3 regions of the Paenibacillus sp. P2(2022) genome follow, and region 3 is predicted to be linked to each of the others. Evidence: riboswitches for the same ligand, from Rfam matches in the RefSeq annotation. Region 3 holds a riboswitch; each other region holds the start of a gene.
What was found. Region 3 has a riboswitch for glycine ahead of MMB75_RS18350 (alanine/glycine:cation symporter family protein). Riboswitches for the same ligand answer to the same signal wherever they lie in the genome.

Region 1: linked by a shared signal. The riboswitch ahead of gcvT (glycine cleavage system aminomethyltransferase GcvT) and the one ahead of MMB75_RS18350 (alanine/glycine:cation symporter family protein) in region 3 are both predicted to bind glycine.
Region 2: linked by a shared signal. The riboswitch ahead of sdaAB (L-serine ammonia-lyase, iron-sulfur-dependent subunit beta) and the one ahead of MMB75_RS18350 (alanine/glycine:cation symporter family protein) in region 3 are both predicted to bind glycine.

Annotation. Positions count from the first base shown of each region.
Region 1 is NZ_JAKWFI010000001.1:89,963-94,768, forward strand. Features, by position in the region: gene gcvPA (aminomethyl-transferring glycine dehydrogenase subunit GcvPA) at 1-839, opposite strand, end outside; gene gcvT (glycine cleavage system aminomethyltransferase GcvT) at 964-2,064, opposite strand; glycine riboswitch at 2,144-2,240, opposite strand; glycine riboswitch at 2,254-2,327, opposite strand; gene gcvH (glycine cleavage system protein GcvH) at 2,735-3,133, shown strand; gene MMB75_RS00440 (PTS mannitol transporter subunit IIBC) at 3,560-4,806, shown strand, end outside.
Region 2 is NZ_JAKWFI010000012.1:15,071-19,876, reverse strand. Features, by position in the region: gene MMB75_RS23470 (ABC transporter ATP-binding protein) at 1-713, opposite strand, end outside; gene MMB75_RS23465 (DUF6359 domain-containing protein) at 1,046-2,659, opposite strand; glycine riboswitch at 2,874-2,988, shown strand; gene sdaAB (L-serine ammonia-lyase, iron-sulfur-dependent subunit beta) at 3,200-3,889, shown strand; gene sdaAA (L-serine ammonia-lyase, iron-sulfur-dependent, subunit alpha) at 3,879-4,778, shown strand.
Region 3 is NZ_JAKWFI010000005.1:294,974-299,779, reverse strand. Features, by position in the region: gene MMB75_RS18360 (carbohydrate ABC transporter permease) at 1-236, shown strand, start outside; gene MMB75_RS18355 (iron-containing alcohol dehydrogenase) at 386-1,558, shown strand; gene MMB75_RS18350 (alanine/glycine:cation symporter family protein) at 1,616-3,034, opposite strand; glycine riboswitch at 3,193-3,287, opposite strand; glycine riboswitch at 3,299-3,383, opposite strand; gene MMB75_RS18345 (glycoside hydrolase family 1 protein) at 3,552-4,806, opposite strand, start outside.

The DNA of each region.
Region 1 (4,806 bases), on a different contig from region 3:
CCGCAGGTCGGACCGCCGAGGGAGGACGAGATCCCAAGCGGCTGCGCGTCTCCTACAACAATATCCGCGCCCTGCTTACCGGGCGCCTCCAGCAAGCCAAGTGCCAGCGGGTTGGCACTGACGACCATTAGCCCCTTGTGTGCATGGATGAGGTCAGCCATCGGCTTCAGATTTTCCACGGCTCCAAAAAAGTTGGGGCTTTGGATCAAGACAGCCGCCGTCTGTTCCGATACGGCTGCGGCAAGCGCATCGACATCCGTTACGCCGTCCGAACAGCCGATCTCCACGATGTCCAAGTCCAATCCGCGCGCATAGGCTGCCAATACCTGGCGTGCCTCTGGATGGACAGACCTTGATACGATAAGCTGTTTACGGCGCGTGGCTGCGGCGGCCAGTGAGCCCGCTTCCGCCAGAGCTGTCGCTCCATCGTACATGCTGGCATTCGCTACTGCCATGCCTGTCAATTCGCAAATATACGACTGGAATTCAAAAATGGCTTGCAGCTCGCCCTGGCTTACTTCCGGCTGATAGGGGGTGTAGGCTGTGTAAAATTCGGAACGTGAGGTGATGTGCTGAATGACGGACGGAATATGATGATCATAAATACCTGCACCAAGAAAGCTGGCATGTGTATCTGTATTGGCATTGTGCCCGGCCAGCTCGGCCATGTGGCGAGTTAGGGCTCTTTCGTCGAGCCGAGAGGAAAGAGGGAGTTCCCCTTGGTATCGAATTGCCTCTGGAATGTCACTGAATAAATCATCAATGGATGATACGCCCACCACACGCAGCATTTCGGTTTGATCTTGTTCGGTCATGGGGAGATAGCGATGCTGCTTCATAAGTTCTGGCTCCTTTCGAAAAGCAAAATTTAGATAGTAAATTAGCTAATACATAATCGTAGTTGGAAAATCCAGAATTTCGTATCTGACATGATCATTTTTTTGAAATGAAGAGGATTTAGGATCAGCGTGGCCGTTTATAAAAAGGGGCTGCGACCACTTCCGCACGCAGGCGTTTACCTCGAATTTCGACCTCCAGCGGTGTAGATAGGGTGCTAAAACGACTGTCCACCAGGGCTAGCCCCAAATTACGCTTCAAGGTGGGCGATTGAGTCCCCGTTGTGACCTCACCAATGTGTTGGCCTTCCGCGAAGACTGGATAATGAGCGCGCGGGATACCGCGGTCAATCATTTCCAGCCCGATCAACTTGCGAGGAATTCCTTGTTCTTTCTGGTGTTGCAGTGCTTCTCTGCCGATAAAATCTCCTTTATTCAGCTTGACGAAGAAACCTAAACCAGCCTCAAGCGGTGAAATGGTGGCAGATAACTCCTGTCCGTACAGCGGCAGCCGTGCCTCAAACCGCAGTGTATCGCGAGCACCAAGCCCAGCGGGAATTAGCCCATACGATTCACCGCAACGAAGCAAACCATTCCACACGGCGGGTGCTTCCTCAGCAGGTATATAAAATTCAAAACCGTCTTCCCCGGTATATCCGGTTCGGGAGACGAGTGCTTTTGCTCCGAACAATTGCACGTTCTCATGGAATCGGAAAGATGCCAGATTCGTAATATCTGCATCTGTCACGGCTGCGGCAATATGTGCTGCTTCCGGTCCTTGTAATGCCAGCAATGCGATCGCATCAGACACATTCTCCAGATGAACCGATGCAGGTACGTGGCGCATGAGCCAATCCCAATCTTTGTCGATGTTGGAGGCATTCACAACGAGCATGTAGCGCTCTGGTCCTTTGCAGTATACAAGCAAGTCATCCACTACGCCTCCATCGGGGTAACACAGGAGTGAATATTGTGCCTGGCCCGGTTCCAACTGGCTGACATCATTCGTGGTTACCCATTGCAAAAAAGCCTCGGCTTCTTTGCCCTCAACCAAAAACTCGCCCATGTGCGAGACATCGAATAAACCCGCGCGTTGCCGGACGGCCTCATGCTCTTTTTGGATGCCGCTAAACTGAACGGGAAGCTCCCACCCGCCAAAGTCAATACAACGAACCCCGGGCTGCGTCCCGTAAGACGAAAATAATGGTGTTCTTCGCAAATTAGACATTTTTTCACTCCTATCCAGTGTAATCGGCTAAACAAAAAAGACAGGCTGAAAGAAACGTATAGACGGCAGTCCATACTCTTCTTTCAGCTCTGTCCTTGATACCAGAAAGTTACCCCGGTGTGAACCAGGTTTCCCCTTGGGTGATCCGCTCTAATCGCGAATGCTCTCCAGAGATGCGTCCGGCAGAGGTCCTTTTGCCTGAGAGATTCACCTGCAATGCATGTTTACTCCTTCGGCGCTACCTTTTGGATCAACGGTAGGTTACCCGGTTTTGCAGGTAACAACTTGATCCGAGTTCGCGTGCACACTGTCTCAGAAACGACAACAGCTATGCGAATCTTTTGGGTAGTCTCTCCCTCCGCGTTCATCCGCGTTTGCAGTTGTCGGGGTATTTCCAAAAGCATTTGCTATAACCCATTAATACGCAAATTCATTCAAAATGTCAATAAAAATGTCATATAAAACAATCCAAAAAACATTTAATGTATAAATAAGGATATGTAAGCGTTTGTTACAAGTTATCATTTTTTAATATTCTATGCTATATGAGATAACATGAAGTATTTTTGTTAGTATTATTGACATGAGTGTTCATGTTGTCATAATCTTAACCTGTCTAATACAGGTGATTAAAAGCATTTTATTCATGTGGAAGTGAGGCGAAAGCAGGATGAGTGAAGTGAAACGGGAACTTTGGTATACAGACGAACATGAGTGGGTTCAGCGCACAGCAGACGGGACGTTGCGGATCGGCATTACAGACTTTGCACAGCATCAACTGGGTGATATTGTTTTTGTGGAATTACCTGGGGCGGGAGCAACGATTGAACAGGGGGCAGAGATTGGTACAATTGAATCGGTGAAGACCGTATCCGACCTTTTTGCTCCGGTGGCGGGAACCGTATTGAAAGTAAATGAAGCTCTGGAAAGCACACCTGAGCTGGTGAATGAATCTCCCTATGAAAAGGGTTGGATGATTGAAGTAGAGATGGGCAATGATGTCGAGGAAGCTCTGAGCAAGCTGCTGTCTGCGGATCAGTACGAGCAGTTGATTTCGGATGAACAATAATGAGCAATATAAGATGGAATATTAGCGCTTTATTCTAAATTTTTATATGGATATTGAATTGAATAAAAGCATCGTTAGTCCGCTCGTTTTGTGTATAAAATAGTCGCTATGATCTGACATGGCGGCTATTTTTTTGTTGTCTTTTAGAAGACGTAATTACGTCAATTTATTAGATTTAGAGGTGAGCTCCTCTATATAAGGTGCAGATTTACAGCACTGTTTTTTCGACTAATTTCTATTGTTATCGGTCATATTAAGAAGAATTATGCAGGTATAATACGTTGTCCGTTATTTTAAATTTAAATGTTGTCATCAACGTTCATGACGAAAGTACGTTTTCATTTCGTTGATGAAGATAGCGCTGTCATTTAGTATGAATTTTAAGAAAAGGTAGTGATGCTATTTACTCACAAGGAGGATATGAATATGAGCACAGTGGACACAAAGTCCAGTTCAAGCGGTGGCGCTCGTGTCGCCGTACAACGTTTTGGCCGTTTTCTCAGCGGTATGGTTATGCCCAATATGGGGGCCTTTATCGCCTGGGGATTAATTACGGCCCTTTTTATTCCGACCGGGTGGTTTCCGAACGAGGGTTTTGCACAACTGGTTGATCCGATGAAAAATTATTTGCTGCCGCTATTGATTGGTTATACAGGAGGCACAATGATTCACGGACAGCGTGGAGGTGTGATCGGTGCCATTATGACGATGGGTGTCATTGTGGGGGCCGATATCCCGATGTTCCTGGGCGCAATGGTAGCTGGCCCGCTGGCTGCATGGATCTTGAAGAAGTTCGATAAGGCCATTGAAGGCAAAGTCAAATCAGGTTTTGAAATGCTGGTCAATAATTTCTCGGCCGGGATTATCGGTGCCATTCTAGCACTGCTCGCTCATGTGGGGATTGGCCCGGTCGTTCAAACCATCAGCCAAGTATTGTCGGCAGGGGTACAGTTTCTCGTAAATGCAGGGCTCTTGCCGCTTGTCAACCTCATTATTGAGCCCGGAAAAGTATTATTTCTCAACAACGCACTGAATCACGGAGTATTGAGTCCGATTGCGCTAGAGGAAGCTGCAAGAACAGGAAAATCCGTTTTGTTCATGCTTGAATCCAATCCTGGGCCGGGGCTCGGCATTTTGCTGGCCTATTGCCTGTTCGGTAAAGGCTCTGCGAAGTCGTCTGCTCCTGGTGCAGTTATCATTCATTTTTTCGGCGGGATTCATGAAATTTATTTCCCTTACATTTTGATGAAGCCGATTCTAATTCTCGCTGCTATAGCAGGGGGCGTTGTAGGAACCTTCTGTTTTATGTTGACAGGTGCCGGACTGGTTGCTGCTCCTTCACCAGGCAGTATCATTGCTTATTTCCTGATGACACCAAAAGGCGGATATTTGCCGATGCTGAGCGGTGTGATCGCTGCTGCAGTCGTATCCTTTGCTGTTGCCGCAGTATTGCTCAAGACAGGTAAGCAAAAGGAAGAGGGGCTGGAGGAAGCTGCATCCCGCCTGAAAGATATGAAAAATCAAAGCAAGGGTGCAAGTGCTAACGCCACTGTAATGGAAGATAACCACGCATCTGATCGTGCTGCTGAGATTGCCGCAGATCGAATGCTCAAGGATAAATCCGAAGTGAACAAAATTGTCTTTTCCTGTGATGCAGGTATGGGTTCAAGTGC
Region 2 (4,806 bases), on a different contig from region 3:
CTTTCCACGGTTTCTCCGGCATACATGACCACCACACGGTCAGCTACTTCGGCCACAACGCCAAGATCGTGCGTAATCAGAATAATTCCGCTTCCAGTCTCCTGTTGAAGCTGTTTGAGCAAGTCAAGAATTTGCGATTGAATGGTTACATCGAGCGCAGTCGTCGGCTCATCTGCAATAATAAGTGAGGGTCGGCAAGCTATGGCAATCGCGATCATCACACGCTGGCGCATCCCTCCTGAAAGTTCATGTGGATACTGTTCATACACACGTACGGGGTTGGGTATATCCACGCTTTCCAGTAGCTCCAGTACACGTTCCCTTTTTTGCTTCGTAGATAGGGACGTATGATAATCGAGATTTTCCTCGATCTGCTTGCCAATGCTCATTAACGGGTTCAGTGCTGTCAGCGGGTCCTGAAAGATCATGCCAATGCCCGCTCCGCGGATTTTATTCATTTGCCCTGAGGAGAGACGGATCAGATCCGTGCCTTTAAAAAGAACCTTTCCTTCGACACGTGTCCGCTCCATGTCATGCAATTGTGGGATGGAAAGCGCCAGCGCGCTTTTGCCACAACCGGATTCTCCGACTACAGCCAGCACTTCATTGGGGTTGACCGTCAGATCCAGATGATCGACTGCCGGGTGGTATTGATCGTTGATACGAAAAGATACGGATAATCCTTTAATCTCCAACACAGGCTCGATATTCAATGCGCGCGTTTCCTCCATTCTCCATGGTCTTGTCCTGCTTATTCTCACCATGTTTGATGTTAAAACCTTCCACAAACATTACATACCGTTTTTGTCGGAATAATTTGAATACATCCTATCACCAGTATATGGATATATCAATTAAGATTATGCTATCAACATCATTTAAAAAATCAATGATCCAGCCGTAGCGCGACCTTCCTGGCACAAAATGTAATAAAATAACCAACCACAGGTTAATTTTCATCACAAAAAAGCCGTTTGATCCCCTACAGAGGACCAAACGGCTAACTAGCACCCAACCACTCACACTGAATTATTTTTTGCGTTTATTATGAAGCCGCTCCATAGGAGCCCGGCTTGAACGTTCTTGGATCGTACCATTTGTAGCCTGCTGCTGGAGCAGACCAAGGCTCCGGTTGCGGTTCTGTGGAAGCCGCAGGCTCTTCAAACGGCAGCAGCTTCGTCGGTTGATCCAGCGTTAAACCTGCCACATCGGATAATTTCGTGTAGTCCTGCTTCCACGCAAGCCATTGAACCGTTTGCACTAGGAAGGTGGCATCGTCTACTTCCTTAAAACCATCATATGTCTTTTTCGACTGTCCGTTTTCCTCACGTGCATATTTCGGAGTAGCATCTTCTACAGGGGAAGAATCACCGATAAATGCTGCCTTGCCTTGACCCACCTTGGAGATCGCAGCATAAGGACCTTCCGCACGGCCTCCGCCGTTATAGACTCCTTGGTCTACTGCATTGCCCCATTTTTTTGTACCTGTCGGGATATAGGCAATTCCTTTGGCTTTGGTAGGATCAATAATAGCCAGCGTAGATCCCGCATGCATGGCAATCGAGCGTACACCCTTGGTAATGCCGAAGGATTGATCTGCGGCTACGATGTCCGTAGCATTTACATCGCCAAGCGCATTATAACGGAAACGAACACCAAAGTTGGTCGCCAGCCAATCGGAGCTTGTTAATCCTTGCATCGCCGGCGATGCAGCTTCTTCTGCAGTCATGCCTTTGGCCGGATTAGTATAGGCTCCACGACGGTAGCCATTCATAACCTCGGAGGAATCCCAACGGTTTTTGTTACGGTCGGCATTATAATGGTCGGAGATGAAGAAGACACTTCCCCCGTTATTCACATATTGCAGCAGGGCAGCCTGCTCGGATGCCTTAAAGGCCACATTCGCTTCACCGATGATGAACACATCATATTGGCGCAGCTTATCATAGGTTATGGCCTGTTCTCCATAAGTAAAAGGAATAGGGCGGTTCAATTGATCCACAGTAAAGCCTACATTACGCAATCCATTGGCAAAGTCGGAGAAGGCGCCTTCAATGACCCAATCTGCTGCACCAGCCGTCTGTGCGTGCGTATTATCGAACAGCACCTTTTTGCCTTTTCCATCCGGCAGTGTAGTACTGGGTTGACCCGGGTTGCCAGGTTCAGGTTCGCCAGGTTCGCCAGGTTCACCTGGTTCCCCCGGCTCGCTTCCACTCACCAGTTCCACAGCGCTTGGACTTTTTACTCCACCAAAATTATTGTAGGCACCAAGCGTACCTGTCACGCGAATTTTGCTGCCGACCAGCTCAGGATGACCTGTTAACCCAAATTGCCCTCTGTACGCAGATGTCAGCTGCACATCCAATAGATTAGACGTGAAACGTTCATTGGCCTGGTCGGCAATCAGTACGTTAAAATCATTCGCAAACGGAGCAGAAAAATTAGCTGTTTTCGATCCGGTAGCATGTCCGACGATGTAGCCTTCCACCGTCACTGCACCTCCACTGCCTTGGCGCTGAAGTGCTTCGTCTACTGTCAATGCTCCCTCTGCCTTGACCTGACCGAATGGAACGAGGATCCCAATCAACAGCGATACGATCGCTGCTAGATGCAGCACCCCTTTCAAGCGTGAACCTGTGAACCGCAAGCCTTTTACCATACGTCAATATCCCTCCTATAATTCCATAAATGTACTTGTCCTCTATCAGATTAGCTGTCAATCTTCTAATTCCTTCCTGATTTCATCCATAAATATGTAAATTTTAATCTTTTTTATCGGAAACTCGCCTGTTTATGTAAAAATTGAAACCTGCGATTGACACCGAGCACGGCATACATTACGCTAAGAAAGATATGTAGAACGGTATACGCGAATGAAGATGACGGGAGAGTCTGTCCAGGAGCTTACACGCTGGCGGCACCGAAGGAGCAAGCCGCCAGCACCCGGCTGGCGGATAATCTCTCAGGTCCATGTATCGTCATCTGACGCAACTCTGGAGAGAGCGCAAGCCACCCAAGGGGTAAGGCGGTAAGGACACCGCACGAAACTCTCAGGTAACGAGGACAGAGATAAGGGAAACTTCCTTATCCTGTCCTTTTTTGCGCTCACATTGTACGTCAGCATTAGGAACCGTCATAGCTGCGCACAAACGCGGAAATACCATATACTATGGTACTAGAACATACAGGGGGCCACACCATGCGTTTCAAAGATGTATTTTCCATTATCGGTCCGGCCATGACCGGACCTTCCAGTTCACACACTGCAGGCGCGGTGCGGCTTGCACGCGTTGCCCGTCACTGGCTCGGGATGCAGCCGGACCGTGCCCGCATGACACTGTACGGCTCCTTCGCCGACACCTACAAAGGACACGGTACAGACCTAGCACTCATCGCAGGCCTGCTCAATTACGATACAGACGACCACCGAATTCCAGATGCCGAGCAATGGGCGGAGCAGGCTGGAATGGCCGTGGAGTTTGCCGTCAGCGGACTACCCGCGCCCCATCCAAATACCGTCCGTTTTGAACTGTGGAAGGGTGAGGATCAGCGCACACTGCTGGGTTCCTCCATCGGCGGCGGCAGCATCCATGTCCAGCAGCTCAACGAATTCCGAGTCAACCTGACCGGGGAGCTGGCTACGTTGGTGCTTCTTCACTCGGATAAGCCCGGCACATTAGGTGCGGTGACTTCAGCACTCGGCGCTGCCGACATTAACATTGCCTATATGCATGTGGATCGCAAAGGCCGAGATGGTGAAGCACTTACCGCCATCGAAACGGACAGTCCTCCTACGGCTGAACTGATCGCAAAACTACGATCCTTACCACATATGTACGAAATTAAAATGATTAATTTGAAAAAAGGAGCTGAATCTGATGCGATTTAGCCATCTGCATGAAATCAGCGCCATATGCGCGGAGGAATCCACCACGATTGGCCGCCTGATGATTCAAGAGCAGGTACAAGAGACGAATACAACGGAAGAAGAAATCTTCCGCCAAATGTCTGATTATTATGAAGTCATGAAGGAGGCCGTTCATCGTGGTCAGACACAAGACACCGTATCCCGCAGTGGATTAACAGGCGGTGACGGCAAGCGTCTGGCCGAGTATCTGCGGGCAGGGGAAACCTGCTCCGGCGACGCCTCCGCACTCGCCATGGCTTATGCGCTCTCCGTGTCGGAGGTTAATGCGTCCATGGGGCGTATTGTGGCTACGCCCACTGCTGGCTCTTGTGGAGTCATCCCCGGTGTGTTCATTAGTGCGCAGGAGCGGTTCGGCTGGGATGATGAGCATATGGTGCACGGCTTGTTCGCAGCCGGAGCCATTGGCTACGTCATCGCCAACAATTCCTTCATTTCCGGCGCGGAGGGAGGCTGTCAGGCTGAGATTGGCTCAGCCATCGGGATGGCCGCTGGAGCTATGGTCGAGCTACGCGGCGGCACACCTGAGCAGGCCGTTCACGCCGTAGGCCTAGCGCTCAAGAACACGCTCGGTCTGATTTGCGACCCCGTCGCCGGACTCGTCGAGATTCCGTGCATCGTGCGCAACGGGCTGGGAGCCGTGACCGCACTTGCCGCAGCGGATATGGCTTTGGCGGGTGTGCGCAGCGCCATTCCGTCTGACGAAGTCATTGACGTAATGCTTGAAGTCGGCAGCGCGATGCCGTCGAAGCACCGCGAGACCGCCAAAGGCGGCTTGGCCCAGACACCCACTGGCAAGCGTTTGACCGAATCACTGACACGCAACACATCAACCAAGAAGAATAAATCGTAGCTTCTAAGCTTTAAAAAATAAAAGAGCA
Region 3 (4,806 bases):
GCGCATTTACCTTTATAGGAGCTTGGAATGATTACTTATGGCCATTAATCGTTTTAACGGATGAGCGCAAATTCACCCTCCAGATTGCATTGTCGCAGTTGAACGGGATTTACAATACGGATTATGCGATGGTCATTGCTGGCACCCTGCTGGCTGTACTTCCTCTTATTATTTTGTTTCTTTTCATCAGCCGCCAATTTATTTCCGATCTTGCCGCTGGAGCGATCAAAGATTAGCCTTCACTTGATTCCCCTTATTCTTTTCATGTATAATGGTTAATCGTCATTTCAAATAGCTCACATGGCCAAGTCAGATATTTAATGGGCTAGTCAAGATAAGAGATTACCATTTGAACATGAACTATGAACCGAGGGGAACCTTCCAGATGAACAAATTCACATATTATAACCCCACCAAATTAATTTTTGGAGACAATCAAATTGAACAATTACAGCAAGAACTGTTGAATTACGGCAAAAACATTTTGTTGGTATATGGAGGCGGAAGTGTCAAGCGAAATGGTTTGTATAACCAGGTATTAAATGCGTTAGAGCCTCTGCACCTCAACATTCATGAATTGGCGGGCGTTGAACCCAATCCGCGCTTGTCCACCGTTAAGAAGGGCATCGACATTTGCCGAAAGGAAAAGATAGACTTTCTGCTTGCAGTGGGCGGCGGAAGCGTTATTGATTGCACCAAAGCTATCGCAGCAGGAGCTGAATATGACGGCGATGTGTGGGATATTATCAACAAAAAACATATGCCGACCCAGGCTTTGCCCTTCGGTACCATCCTTACACTGGCCGCCACTGGTTCGGAAATGAATCCGGATTCAGTTATCACCAGCTGGGAAACGAACGAAAAATACGTGTGGGGCAGCGCGGTGACGCATCCGAAGTTCTCCATTTTGGACCCGAAAAACACCTTTTCTGTGCCACGTGATCAGACGGTTTATGGCATGGTGGATATGATGAGCCACGTGTTTGAACAGTACTTTCACAATGTCAAAAATACACCGCTGCAAGACCGCATGTGCTTTTCCGTGTTGCAAACCGTGATCGAAACGGCACCTAAGCTGCTGGAGGATTTGCACAACTATGAGCATCGCGAAACGATATTATATGCTGGGACGATTGCCCTGAACGGTACGCTGCAAATGGGTTACTTCGGGGACTGGGCTTCGCATACCATTGAACATGCATTATCCGCTGTATATGATATTCCTCATGCTGGTGGTCTGGCGATTCTGTTTCCCAACTGGATGAGACATACGGTGGATCAGGATGCTGCACGCATGAAGCGGCTGATGCTCAGTATGTTTGACTTGGACACTGTAGGTAAAACTGACAGAGAAATTGCCTTGGAAGGTATTGACCGTCTAAGTGCGTTTTGGACAAGTCTCGGTGCACCTTCTACTCTGGCCGATTACAACATTCATGATGAGCAATTGGAAAACATCGCAAACATCGCGGCCCGTGAAATGGAGCACGGAGGTTTCGGTAATTATCAAAAGCTGAAACAGGAAGATATTTTAGCTATACTGCGTGCATCGTTATAACATTAAAAAAGGAGTACCCTCAAGCCTGTGATGGCTGAGGATACTCCCTTTTAGTATTTATGAATTTACCGTTTGTCCCTTTTCTTCTACTTGGATAGCCGCCCCTACATTGGCACCAGCAAGAATACCCTTGTTCTTATTAGGATACAAAGAATTCATATAAGTCCGGGTTTCGGCAACGACAATTCCCGACAAGCCGAGCAAAGCAATCAGGTTTGGAAAAGCCATCATGGCGTTAAAAATATCTGCCAGCAGCCAAATCGCATCCAGTTTAATGAACGCGCCCCCGCCAACCAGTACAATGAACAAATAACGATAAGGCTTGATCCACTTAACCCCAAGCAAGTATTCAACACAGCGTTCCCCGTAATAGTTCCAGCCGAGCATGGTGGTGAATGCGAACATAATCAGGATGATGGTGAGCAGCTCTGCTCCCAGCGGAAATGCACTGGAAAATGCTTGCTGAGTCATCAAGCCTGCATCGGTAGGCCCGCTCCACACCCCGCTCACCAGTAACGTCAACCCGGTCATCACACAAATAACCATCGTATCAATAAACACACCCGTCATGGAAATCAGCCCTTGTTCCGCAGGCCATTTGGTTTTGGCAGCTGCGGCTGCAATCGGTGCGCTCCCCAATCCAGCTTCGTTGGCAAAAATACCTCTGGCTACCCCACTGCGCATGGCCAGCATAATCGTAGCTCCTGCAAATCCGCCGGTTGCCGATGTAGTTGAAAATGCCGAATGAAGCACAAGCGCAATTGCGGCAGGAAGTTGGTCAGCAAATCGAATCAGTACAATGATACAAATCAATACATACAGGCCTGTTTTAAAAGGAACGACCTTCGTCGATACCTTGGCAATGCTTTTGAGTCCTCCAATGGTCACAAGACCTGTAAGGACAGCAATTGTCAGCGCCGTTACAATCGGCGGAACGCCAAAACTGTTTTCAGTCGAAGATACAATCGCCTTGACCTGAGGGAATGTTCCAATTCCGAACAACGCTACCAGCATCCCTGAAAAAGCAAACAGCATCGCCAACGGTTTAAAACGGCGTCCCAGGCCTTTTTCAATATAATACATCGGGCCGCCGGAAAATTGTCCATTCCGATCCTTCACCCGGTATTTTACCGCAAGTACACCTTCCGCATATTTCGTCGCCATCCCAAAGAAGGCTGCAACGACCATCCAGAACAGGGCACCTGGCCCGCCCAGCTTAATGGCTGTCGCTACACCGACAATACTTCCTGTACCGACGGTAGCCGCCAATGCCGTACTCAAAGCCGCAAAACTACTTACATCCCCGCTACCTTCATTCGGGGCCTTACCGATGAGCTTGATCGCCAGGGGCAGGCGGAATACCTGCAACATTTTTAGACGTATGGTCAGCCATAACCCCGTTCCCATAACAAGGATGATGAGAGGCGCCCCCCATATCCAACTGCTAATCGTTTCTAACACATGTACCAAATTCATTTCAACCCGCTCCTCCAGCATAGTAGAAAACAAAAAAGAGTCAAATCTGTTGATTCGACTCCTGGAGAGGTTAAAGGCACGAAAAAATACAACCATCTTGTGCAGGATTTCACCTCTAAAAGCTTATAAAAAGCCTAGGGCTATCCCTGTCACAGGTTATTCGCGTCTCTGTCCTTTTGCCTGAGAGTTTAAGCAGATGTGATCTGCGGTGCACCTTCGGCGCCCAATTAAGGGTCTCTCCAGAGTTCTGTCCGTTTACGGTCCCTGCTCGTTGCTGTAAATCAGCCTAAGCACCTGAGAGTTTTGCCCCTTCGGTTGGAACTTTCATTCCATCTCCCGCAAACATCAACCAGACATATGAAATTTTTATTCATTATACAGAAAAATTTCAGCTTATTACAAGTGAAAAATTTGTGAAGCCCTCTGAAAGAATCAATAGAGTGTCTATACAAAAAGCGGGTACAGCAGATTGCATCCTGAGGATTTTCTCTGCTGTACCCGCCAAAACGATATGGAATTACAGTTCTTCACCGTTGGTTGCTATCACATTTTTATACCAGTTAAATGAGTCCTTTTTGGAGCGTTGAAGCGTTCCGTTACCGTCATCATCCAGATCAACGTAAATAAATCCGTAGCGCTTGGACATTTCGGACGTAGACATGCTCACAAGGTCGATAGGTCCCCAGCTGGTGTAACCAATCAGATCAACACCGTCAGCAATCGCTTCCTTCATTTGGGCAATATGCTGACGCAAGTAATCAATGCGATACGTGTCATGCACAGAGCCGTCTTCTTCTACCTTATCATACGCACCCAGGCCATTTTCCACGATGAACAGTGGCTTTTGATAGCGATCATAAAACGTATTCAGTGTAACACGCAGGCCGATCGGATCGATCTGCCATCCCCAGTCGGAAGACTGCAGATACGGATTTTTCACACCGCCTATCAGGTTCCCTGCTGCCTTTTCGCCTTCTGGCCCTGCCGATACGGTCAAGGTCATATAGTAACTAAATGAGATAAAATCGACCGTGTTATTTTTCAAAATTTCGGCATCGCCGGATTCTGTCTGGATCACAATATTATTTTCTTCAAAATAGCGGTTCATATAGTTGGGATATTCCCCACGAGCATGCACATCCGTAAAGAACAGGTTCATTTGATTTTCATGCTGTGCTTTCAGGATATCTTCTGGGTTACACGTATGTGGGTAGCTTTCAATGCGGGCCAGCATACAGCCGATCTGAGCGCCCGGAATGATCTCATGTCCCCGTTTGGTCGCCAATGCACTTGCTACAAATTGATGGTGCAATGCTTGATATATCGCTTGTTGCTTGTTTTCTACACGGTCAATAACCACACCGCCGCCTGTAAACGGGCTCATAGTCATGACATTAATTTCGTTAAAGGTCAGCCAGTATTTTACTTTATCCTTATAGCGTGTAAATACCGTTTCGGCATATTTTACGTAATGATCCACGACTTCGCGTCCCAACCAGCCATTATATTTCTGTGTCAAACCTAGCGGTGTTTCATAATGCGACAGTGTTACCAAAGGCTCAATACCATACTTGCGCAGCTCATCGAATACATTGTCGTAGAATTGCAATCCCGCTTCATTCGGCTCGGCATCATATCCATTCGGGAAAATCCGCGACCAGTGGATGGACATCCGGAATACTTTAAAGCCCATTTCTGCAAACAAGGCAATATCTTCTTTGTAGTGGTGGTAAAAGTCCACACCTTCACGCTTTGGAAAACGGGCGTTTACC